One region of the Acetobacter oryzifermentans genome, then DNA from elsewhere that is predicted to be linked to it. Evidence: riboswitches for the same ligand, from Rfam matches in the RefSeq annotation. Region 1 holds a riboswitch; each other region holds the start of a gene.
What was found. A riboswitch is a leader RNA that binds a small molecule or an ion and turns the genes downstream of it on or off. The one in region 1 is predicted to bind cobalamin.
Positions count from the first base shown of each region.

Region 2: it holds a riboswitch for cobalamin, as region 1 does, so the genes downstream of both, WG31_RS12535 (carbohydrate porin) here and WG31_RS08150 (Rieske 2Fe-2S domain-containing protein) in region 1, are expected to answer to the same signal.
Region 3: it holds a riboswitch for cobalamin, as region 1 does, so the genes downstream of both, WG31_RS11305 (DUF2147 domain-containing protein) here and WG31_RS08150 (Rieske 2Fe-2S domain-containing protein) in region 1, are expected to answer to the same signal.
Region 4: it holds a riboswitch for cobalamin, as region 1 does, so the genes downstream of both, WG31_RS02585 (TonB-dependent receptor plug domain-containing protein) here and WG31_RS08150 (Rieske 2Fe-2S domain-containing protein) in region 1, are expected to answer to the same signal.

Region 1 covers NZ_CP011120.1:1,732,729-1,734,928, reverse strand. The annotation lists gene WG31_RS08155 (DUF1852 domain-containing protein) at 1-21, opposite strand, end outside; gene WG31_RS16175 (hypothetical protein) at 267-395, opposite strand; cobalamin riboswitch at 379-610, shown strand; gene WG31_RS08150 (Rieske 2Fe-2S domain-containing protein) at 938-2,032, shown strand; gene WG31_RS08145 (hypothetical protein) at 2,029-2,200, shown strand, end outside.
Region 2 covers NZ_CP011120.1:2,654,505-2,656,704, reverse strand. The annotation lists gene WG31_RS12540 (LysR substrate-binding domain-containing protein) at 1-754, opposite strand, end outside; cobalamin riboswitch at 872-1,091, shown strand; gene WG31_RS12535 (carbohydrate porin) at 1,211-2,200, shown strand, end outside.
Region 3 covers NZ_CP011120.1:2,388,581-2,390,780, reverse strand. The annotation lists gene WG31_RS11310 (sorbitol dehydrogenase family protein) at 1-347, opposite strand, end outside; gene WG31_RS11305 (DUF2147 domain-containing protein) at 461-925, opposite strand; cobalamin riboswitch at 967-1,206, opposite strand; gene WG31_RS11300 (carbohydrate porin) at 1,284-2,200, opposite strand, start outside.
Region 4 covers NZ_CP011120.1:526,952-529,151, forward strand. The annotation lists gene WG31_RS02580 (Na+/H+ antiporter) at 1-646, shown strand, start outside; cobalamin riboswitch at 699-933, shown strand; gene WG31_RS02585 (TonB-dependent receptor plug domain-containing protein) at 1,070-2,200, shown strand, end outside.

The DNA.
Region 1 (2,200 bases):
GAATGTCGAATCCTGAATCATTGTTGTTCTGCATCCCTATTTCCACCGCAAACCAGAATGCGGGCACGGGGGCATGGCGTCCCCAAGTTTGTCTTCTGAGTTTTTTAGGCGGTGGTGGTCATCGTCATGGTAGCTTTATGCCTGAACGAACCCGTGAGCAGAAATGATTTGATTTCATCAATACATCAATATTGTTCATGGACTAATGTGGCTGCATTGTCTCAGGAAAAGACGCAGTCAGAAACTGATTGGCGTAATGTTTGTTTTCAGGGCATCAGCTCAATCCGGTCTCGGTCTACATGCGAAAAACTGATATCTGCCTTTCGCAGCTCCAGAATGTTCCAGCTTGCACGTAGGATGCGTTTGGCGGCATGGTGCAGGAGCAAACGCTTCAATGGTCCCGCGCAAGCGGGGTAATAGGGAATTCCGTTATGTTCTGGTCAGACAATCGGCCGGAAGCAAAGTCGGAGGCTGCTCCCGCAACTGTAGGCGGTATGCCGCTGGTTCGTTCACTTTGAACGTGGACCACTGTTCTCATAGGAACGGGAAGGTTGGAACCAGTTGGCCATGATCCGTGAGCCAGGAGACCTGCCATTGCTCAGCCACCAACCGTCGGGCGGGATGACCGAAGGGAGGAGAGAATATATGCCTGTCTGCCTCATGCCTCGGTCACTCCTGATGAATCAGGCGATGGACTCTTTTCAGGTCAGGGGGGCTGACCCCATTATTTCTGGCCGATATACGAATGACGCTTTTGTGCTGCAAACAGCATTAGTTCGTTAGACACTTCAGAGTCAGTCACCGGACAATCATGCATTCTGTCCGATAATTGATAACGGGTACACTTGCTCAGACAAAATGTGAGAGACGACACGATGCTCCATGACGAGGCGTTGTATTGTTTCCTTTGCGCTGAGCCAGTTGAAAAGCCGAGGCAATGGAAAACGAACTTCACCAAATTTCAGATCATTCAGCGTGCGCGGTACAGATTGATTTAAGACGTGTCAGAACCAACCCGAACTTCTGGTATCCTGTCGCTTGGTCCCGTGAATTGGGACGGGAAAAGGCAATCGATGTCCGGTTTGCAGGACAGCATATCGTCGTCGTGCGCCCCAAAAGCGGCATTCCTTATGCTCTAGATGGCCTTTGCGCCCATCGGCAGGTTCTGCTTGGCAAAGGAAACGTCCATGGTGACCTGATAAGCTGCGTTGCTCATGGTCTGAGATATAACCGGGACGGCCAATGTGCTTCGCCGAATGTTTCAGCCGAAGCGCAATGTCTGCGTCTCAAAAGTTGGGCCTGCCGCGAAAAAGATGGGCTTATTTTTGTTTTCATGGGAGACCAGTCTCTTGCGGCGACGACCTCGCTTCCTGATTTTCCAAGGGTGAGAGACAGGCGCTATCGCACGCGGCGCTTCGGGCAGGTGGTGAACTGTCATTACAGTTTCATGCATGAAAATCTGATGGATATGAATCATCAGGTTTTGCACAGTCGGTTGGTCGGGAAAATGAAGCCTCGGTTCCTCGGAATGGATCACGGAGAGGATTTTGTGGAGGCCCGCTACACTTTTGCACGAACCGGCGGCAAACAGCCTTTGAGCGAGGCGCTGATCTACGGCCAGAGACGCCGTGATGGTCGGGATTTTGCCTACCGGGATGTCATGACCATCAGGACACAATATCCTTACCAGATCCTGCGTATTGAAACGCAAGGGATTGAGGAACCCGTGATGGAGTTATGGATATCTTATGTGCCGCAGGATCGTGAGGAGCTGACCAACCGTGTTTTCGGTCTGTTGTCGATCAAACGACTGAAAGTGCCTTTTTTACTGGATATTGCCTGGCCAATACTGGTCGCATTCACGGAGCGCGTCTTCTTTGAAGATCGCGAGATTGTCGAGCTGGAACAGGCTGCATGGAAAGACCTCGGTGGAGATCACAATCGGGAAGTCTTCCCGGTTATCAATCAACTTCGTGATCTGCTCAGGCGATGTGGTCAGGTGCCAGAGAGTGTAGAAAAGACGGCCCCATGAGATTGCCTTTTATCGCGCCACCTTCCCATGCTTTTCATCCTTTGCTGGAAAAGATCATTCTTCTGGCGCCTGATCGAACCTGTGTCATTTCTTTGCTGGAGACAGATGCGGCTTTACCTGAAGAAGAACAATTGCAGCAGAATGGCTATGATCTTTTCCAGATGACTG
Region 2 (2,200 bases), 920 kb from region 1:
GCAGGAAAATATTGCCCAAAGCAATTCCTTCTCCCGCGCGGGCAGCAGCCAGTGTGATGTGGGCCTGCCAAAGGCGCGTTGCGGCAGGCAGTTTTGTGCAGGCAACATTCTGCGCATGAAACCAAAGTTTCCATTCGGCTTCATCTTCTTCTTGCAACAAGGGTGCGCGGAGTAAATCTGCTGTTGTGCGGGGCTGTCCTCCCAGTTCTGTCAGGCAGAGGGGGGCAGCTACCGGAAAAACATCAGGCCGGGCAATAATCATGCTGCGTGTGTTGCGGGGTTCTGCTAACGGCGCATCATCTCGCACATAGCCGATATGAGCATGATTATCTGTTTCCACGCCGGTAACATGGAACGCCGTGTTGGCATCTACCGGGCGCAGCATAATTTCTAGTTGAGGATGTGCGCGCCGAAAAGTGGAAAGCCGTGGTAGCAGCCAATGGTAAGCAAAACCATGCGCACAGGTAATGGTAAGGGGCGGCGTATGGTTACGAATATCTGCCGTAGCTGTGGCCAGTTCTTCTAATAGTGGGGTTATGCGGGAATAATAGGTGTGGCCTGCTAATGTAAGGGTGCCTGTTTCCTTATCCCGCAAAGGGGTGCCCAGAATATTTTCCAGATCTCGAATATGGCGGCTGATGGCTGCGTGATCCACACGCAGCTCTGCTGCGGCGCGTCTAATTCCGCCTGTGCGTGCAAACGCCGTAAAGGCGTTGAGCATGGCAAGAGGTGGAATGCGGTATCGTTGGTCCATAAGCCGCCAGTCAGGGGTGAAGTGTGGAGGAACTGGTGGGTTAAAATGCGGCTGCTGGCAAGAGTTATCCATGCAATTCAGGCAAAGATTGAAATGTGAGGCAAAAATAAGGTAAGGGTTGCGCCATCTTGCAACGGTCCCGCGCAAGCGGGTTTGAAAGGGAATGCCGGAGGTTCTGTATCAGAACCAAGTCGGCAACTGCCCTCGCAACTGTAGGCGGAGAGCATATTACTCCTTGGTCGCTTTAAAGTGGCAGCCACTGATGGCAGCATCGGGAAGGCTGAGTAACGTGCGATGACCCGCAAGTCAGGAGACCTGCCGTTGTTGTCTTGTTTAACCGCCGGGCGAGGGAATCGGAGGTGGATAGTGTACTATGCTTACTCCTCTGCCTTTGGCAGGTTTTTCCGTTAATTCTTCCTGTTGTTTTGCCTTCACGCTGCACGGTGAAGCGTAACAATGCCTATCTTTACAAACAGAACTTGGAAGAAATTTCCGTATTCTCTGCATTGCTTGCTTCTGGCCGGAGGTGTGTTGGGCAACTTGCCCGTCTTAGCGCATGGTGAGGAGACGCAGATTGAGCAGGATCGTCGTCGGTTAGGCAATTCTGGGCCTTTGATTGAACAGATTGACCCGGCCACGGTGCGGGATTCCCAACGCGCATCCGAAGATGCGGCTGCCGAGAAAAAGGGCGATGACACACCCGACATGAGCGACCACCTGCTGGGCAACATGTGGGGCGCGCGTGACTGGATGGCCAAACACGGTATCAGCTTTGACATTCAGGAAATAGATGAGCTGTGGGGCAACGCCACGGGGGGCTCGGCCTCGGGGGCTGATGGCGCCAGTGGATCAGGCACCGGCCCTGCCTATGATGGGGTAACCATGCCTACCCTGACAGTGGATCTGGAAAAGCTGATCGGCCTGAAGGGTGGCACGTTCAATGTCAGCGCCCTTCAGTTGCGTGGGCGCTCTATCTCACAGGATCATCTGGCCAACTTCAACCCCGTCAGCGGGTTTGAGGCCGATCGTTCCACCCGTCTGTTCGAGCTGTGGTACCAACAGTCTTTTCTGGATGGCAAGCTGGACGTCAAGATCGGGCAGCAGGATCTGGATACCGAGTTCCTGATCAGTGATTACGGGGCGTTGTATCTGAACTCCAACTTCGGCTGGCCCATGGCGCCATCGGTCAACCTGTATGCGGGTGGGCCATCCTGGCCGCTCTCTTCCCCCGCCATCCGTATCCGTTACCGTCCAACAGATAAGTTCACCTTCATGTTTGCCGCAGCGGATGATAACCCGCCGGGCAACCGCAACAACTCCTTTGGTATTCAAAACGGGGGCAACAGCGCAGACCCCACCAACCAGAATACCCATGATGAGGATGGCGCCAACTTCAACATGGGCACTGGCGCCCTGCTGATTACCGAACTGCAATATGCCCTCAAC
Region 3 (2,200 bases), 660 kb from region 1:
TGTCGATCGGCATTGGCATGCACGATATTGGCATATAGGGCCGCACCAATCTGGGGGTTTAGCGTATCTCTATCTGTCAGTCGCTGGGATATCTGCATAAAGCGAGAGAGGTCTTCAGTGTTTGGTGTAGTAGGCGCGGTATTAGCAAGCGCCGCACCTGTTGTGCCTGCAACAGAAAGACCAATACCACCTAAAAGCACATCCCGACGGGACATGCGCAACAGTTTATTCAGGCGCATGGCGTTAGGAGATGAACACCACTCCGCCACAGGCTGCCCCTCGTGCGTTTGTCTCATTCTTCGGATTCTCCCTACAAAACCGGGCTCCGCCTTGTCAGAATGAAACATTGCGGAGAAATATCGAGTTCAAAATTACGGGTAGTTTTATAGGGACGGCCTGAGCTTGCAAGCTGTTGTAATGGAATAATAGGTTATTTCATGCTTCGTTGAAGCAGGTATGCTTAGGGGTTAATGTGGCAGTTGTTGCCTATACGGCCATGAAACGGCTGCCAGGTATCTGTTCTACCAAAGAGCTCCAAACCTAAAAAACCATGCAGTTTCAGGGCACCATCATCCGCTATCCATATAATAGCATCGTAAGTATTTTTGCTCTGAGGATCAAAGATATGACCTTTCCAGTGGTCATGCCGGTCTTCCATGGGATGGAAGCCTTTGAGCATCTGAAGGTTACATTCTGTTTTTCTACGGCCAGAAGCTTCTTCATCTTGCGTTAGGTTTAACCCTACAAGGTTCCCACACATTTTATCGCCACAGGTGTGGATATTGAATACGCCTTTACCGTCTTCCGTAATCCATTGTCCGGTTATGGCTGGTGTAGAGGCGCTTTCTGCATGAGCGTTGGAGGGTATATTGCTCCAAGCAAGAAGCAGTGCTGTTAAAAATGAGCTAAAGGCATGTTTATGCATGTTACTGCCTGTTTTGCCGCTGCCGGTTCATCCCGCCCGGTATGATGTGCCTGATGGAGGCAGGTCTCCTGGCTTGGGGATATGGTATGTTAGACCTTTTACCTTCCCAGCCGTGTTTATCGGCCAGTGGCTAGCCGTGACCGGCAGCAGGTCAAACCTCCCCTTACAGTTGCGGGAGCAGCTGCCGACTATAAAGATTCTGCTTCAATTTAAGGCAGAAATCCGTACACGGCATTCCCTTTCAAGCCGCTTGCGCAGCACCATCCATCTGTTCGAATATATATTCTAGCAATAAGCAGGTTTGGTGCCAGTATGAGAAAAGCAGGGCAGGTGAGATGTTTTTGCGCCTCGCTTTGCCTTACAGGGCAGCAATAACCTTAAGCCCTGCCAGAATAGCATTGGGAATAACCGAGGTTTCTCCGGGGCGCATCATGTACTCAAACTCGGATGTAATAACCAAGCCCGGTGTGACAGGAATGCCGTAATATGCTTCCAGAATTGCAGAATGTGTTTGTGGCCCATTGATATAGGGGCCAAGGGGAACGCCCGCAGCTTCCTGCATACGTTGCCCATAGGCCAAGCGTGGGCTGAGTTGGTAATAGGAATACATGACGCCCAGACGATCCAAAGGCCGGTGGGGGATAATACCCAAAAGGGAAGCCCCTGCGTAGAACTCGTTTGAGAATGTGGAGTTACTTGGCGTGTTATGAATGAAGCCAGCTAGCACATATCCGCCAGCCATCTGATGTTCGCCATGGCTGCGATACACCATCTGGTCTGCCTCTATATAAAATGTATCACGCGGTTTGAGTTTGTGCGGATGCACAGAGCCCGCAAAAGCAGCGGGAATGGTGCCAACCATATCGGGGTAAGGAGACGTGTCATGCCCAAAACCGATTTTGTAATGGCCCGGAAGCTTGCGCGTGCCAAAAAACGGTTCCCACGTTAACTCAATGGGAGTTTGAATACCTGTATAAGGCTCATCGCCCCATGCCCAACCTGTATTGTCACGTGCTTTGGGGCCTATGCGATAAATACCAGTGCGCAGGATAAGATCATGCGTTGGCCGAAAGCGCACTGTGCCTCCCCATGATGTTTTGGGGTAAACGCTCCAACCTGCCGGTTCTCGTATAGCCATGGGTGCAGAGCACATGGTCATGAATGTGCACAGTAAAATAGAAGTAGAATAGGTATGTGTAAGTGAAATGCGTCCGACATTGATATTGATACGGTTGTGAAGAAAAGATTTTTCGAGATACAGATCGGCAAGGCGGG
Region 4 (2,200 bases), 1.2 Mb from region 1:
CAGCTTGTTGCTGACATTTGCCGGGGTGCGCGGGGCCGTTACGCTGGCGGCTGTGCTCTCTCTGCCAGAAGGAGCGGATGGCACAGATGCCTTTCCCATGCGCGATGCCGTGGTGGTGGCGGCTACAGGTGTAATTGTGCTTTCCCTGCTGGCTGCCAGTGTGTTCATTCCTCTGTGCCTGCGTTTTTTGCCGCACGAAACGGTGGATAAGAATGCGCAGGAAGAAAACATGGCCCGCCAAAAACTGATACGCGCAGCCCTTGCAGTGCTTACAAAAGCGCGCACGCAGCCGCCTGCGCCCACCCCAAAGGGTACAGCACTGGCTAAGCCGGAGGGGCAAAGTGCCGCAGATGAAGCCCTGCGGCAGGAGGTGATAGACCGCCTCTACCAACTGTATCACAGCCGGTTGGAAGAGGAGGATGAAACGCCGCGCATTACGCCGCTGGATCGTAACCGGGCATTGCGCCATGCGCGTATGGATCTGGCCCTGCGCCTGCAATTGCTGCGGGCAGAACGGCAGGCCATGCGAGATATGACATCGCGCAGAGAGATCAATGACCAAACAGAATGGAAGCTCCAGCAGGAACTGGATTATGAGGAGCAGGTGATCCGCTCGCAGTCTCAGCGCCTCCCGCGGGAGGCCTAAAGCCCGCCTGCCAAACGTGGCGTGCTTTTGTTGACAAGCCACCCCCAGCCTGTAAACCACACCGCATGATGGTTTCCCCTTAGGGGAATGAAAAGGGAACCGGGTGCCCGCGCCGTTGCCTGCAATGGTTTTGCGATATTCCCGGGCTGTCCCCGCAACTGTAAGCGGCATGGATGTGCACGCACAGCGCCTTACGCGCTGGCCCACTGGAACAAACCTTTCCGGGAAGGGGTGCCACAACCGAAAAAACCGCAAGCCAGGAGACCTGCCATCAGCACACAGTTGCAGACGGGGCATGTCAGCCGGGGTGTGCTGGCAGGTTGGGCGAGCGGTTAGCCTATGGGGTGGTTTGCGCCCCTGTGGTGGAAAAAGCCGGGCCAGGTCTCGTGGCAACGCTGTTAAACCGCGAGATTGCCTAAAGCCATGCGCCTTAAAACCCTTTTGCTTACCGGCTCATCTTTGCTGCTGGTAGAAACCACCGCCGTTTGGGCGGCAGATGCCCCAACCCCCGCCACATCAACGGGCAAAAATACTGTTGCCACCAAGGCGGCAGCAACACCAGCTACCACCGTTCCGGCGCCACAAAATGCGCCTGTTTTGGCCGGGGTGGAGGGCACGCAAGCTGTGCAAGCGCGCAGCGCACAGGCGTACCCGGATTACATTACGGTTAGTGCCGCACGGCGGCCCATGCGGGCGGATGAAATTGGCACGGCCATGACGATCGTGACAGAAAAGCAGATACTCACCCAGCAGCGCCGCACGTTAACAGATATTCTGGCCCGCCAACCGGGGCTGAATGTGGTGCGTTCGGGCGGTTTTGGGGGCACCACCTCTATTTTTATGCGTGGTAACAATGCCAACGAGGTAAAAGTGCGGCTGGATGGCATGGATATTAACGATGGCAGCTCCACTTCTGGTGCGTTTGATGCCGCGCAGTTTGTAACTGATGGCATGGGCCGCATAGAAATTTTGCGCGGGCCGCAAAGTGGCCTGTACGGGGCGGATGCCATGGCCGGGGTGATTGATATAACCACCGCGCAAGGGCAGGGCAGGTTCACCCCTTTTGTGCGGGTAGAAGGTGGATCTTACGGCACGTTTAATCAGGTTATGGGCGCGCGCGGCAGTAAGGGAAAGTTCCATTACAATGTGGAGCTTTCTCATTACCGACAGGATGGCTTTCATGAAATCCCGCGTTATATCGGGCGCTATTTTGGCGCAGATAAGGAGCAGCGCCACCGGGGGGATAGAAACGATAACCGCTCCGCCAATATTCGCCTTGGCTATGATGTGACGCATAATTTTGATCTGGGGTTAACGGCCCGGCTGATCCAGAGCAATCTGCACACCTACAGCAGCTATAATATGGAAGATGAATATTACAGCCGCTTGGGATATTACGGTGATGTCAGCAGCGAGCGTGAACATACCACGCAAAATCAGGCCATTGTGCGGGGCACTGCGCATTTGTCCTCATTTGGTGGCAGGTTCGATCAGGTCATTGGTCTGGGGTATATGACAGGCCGCAGAAGCTGGACAGAAACCGGCACCACGCTG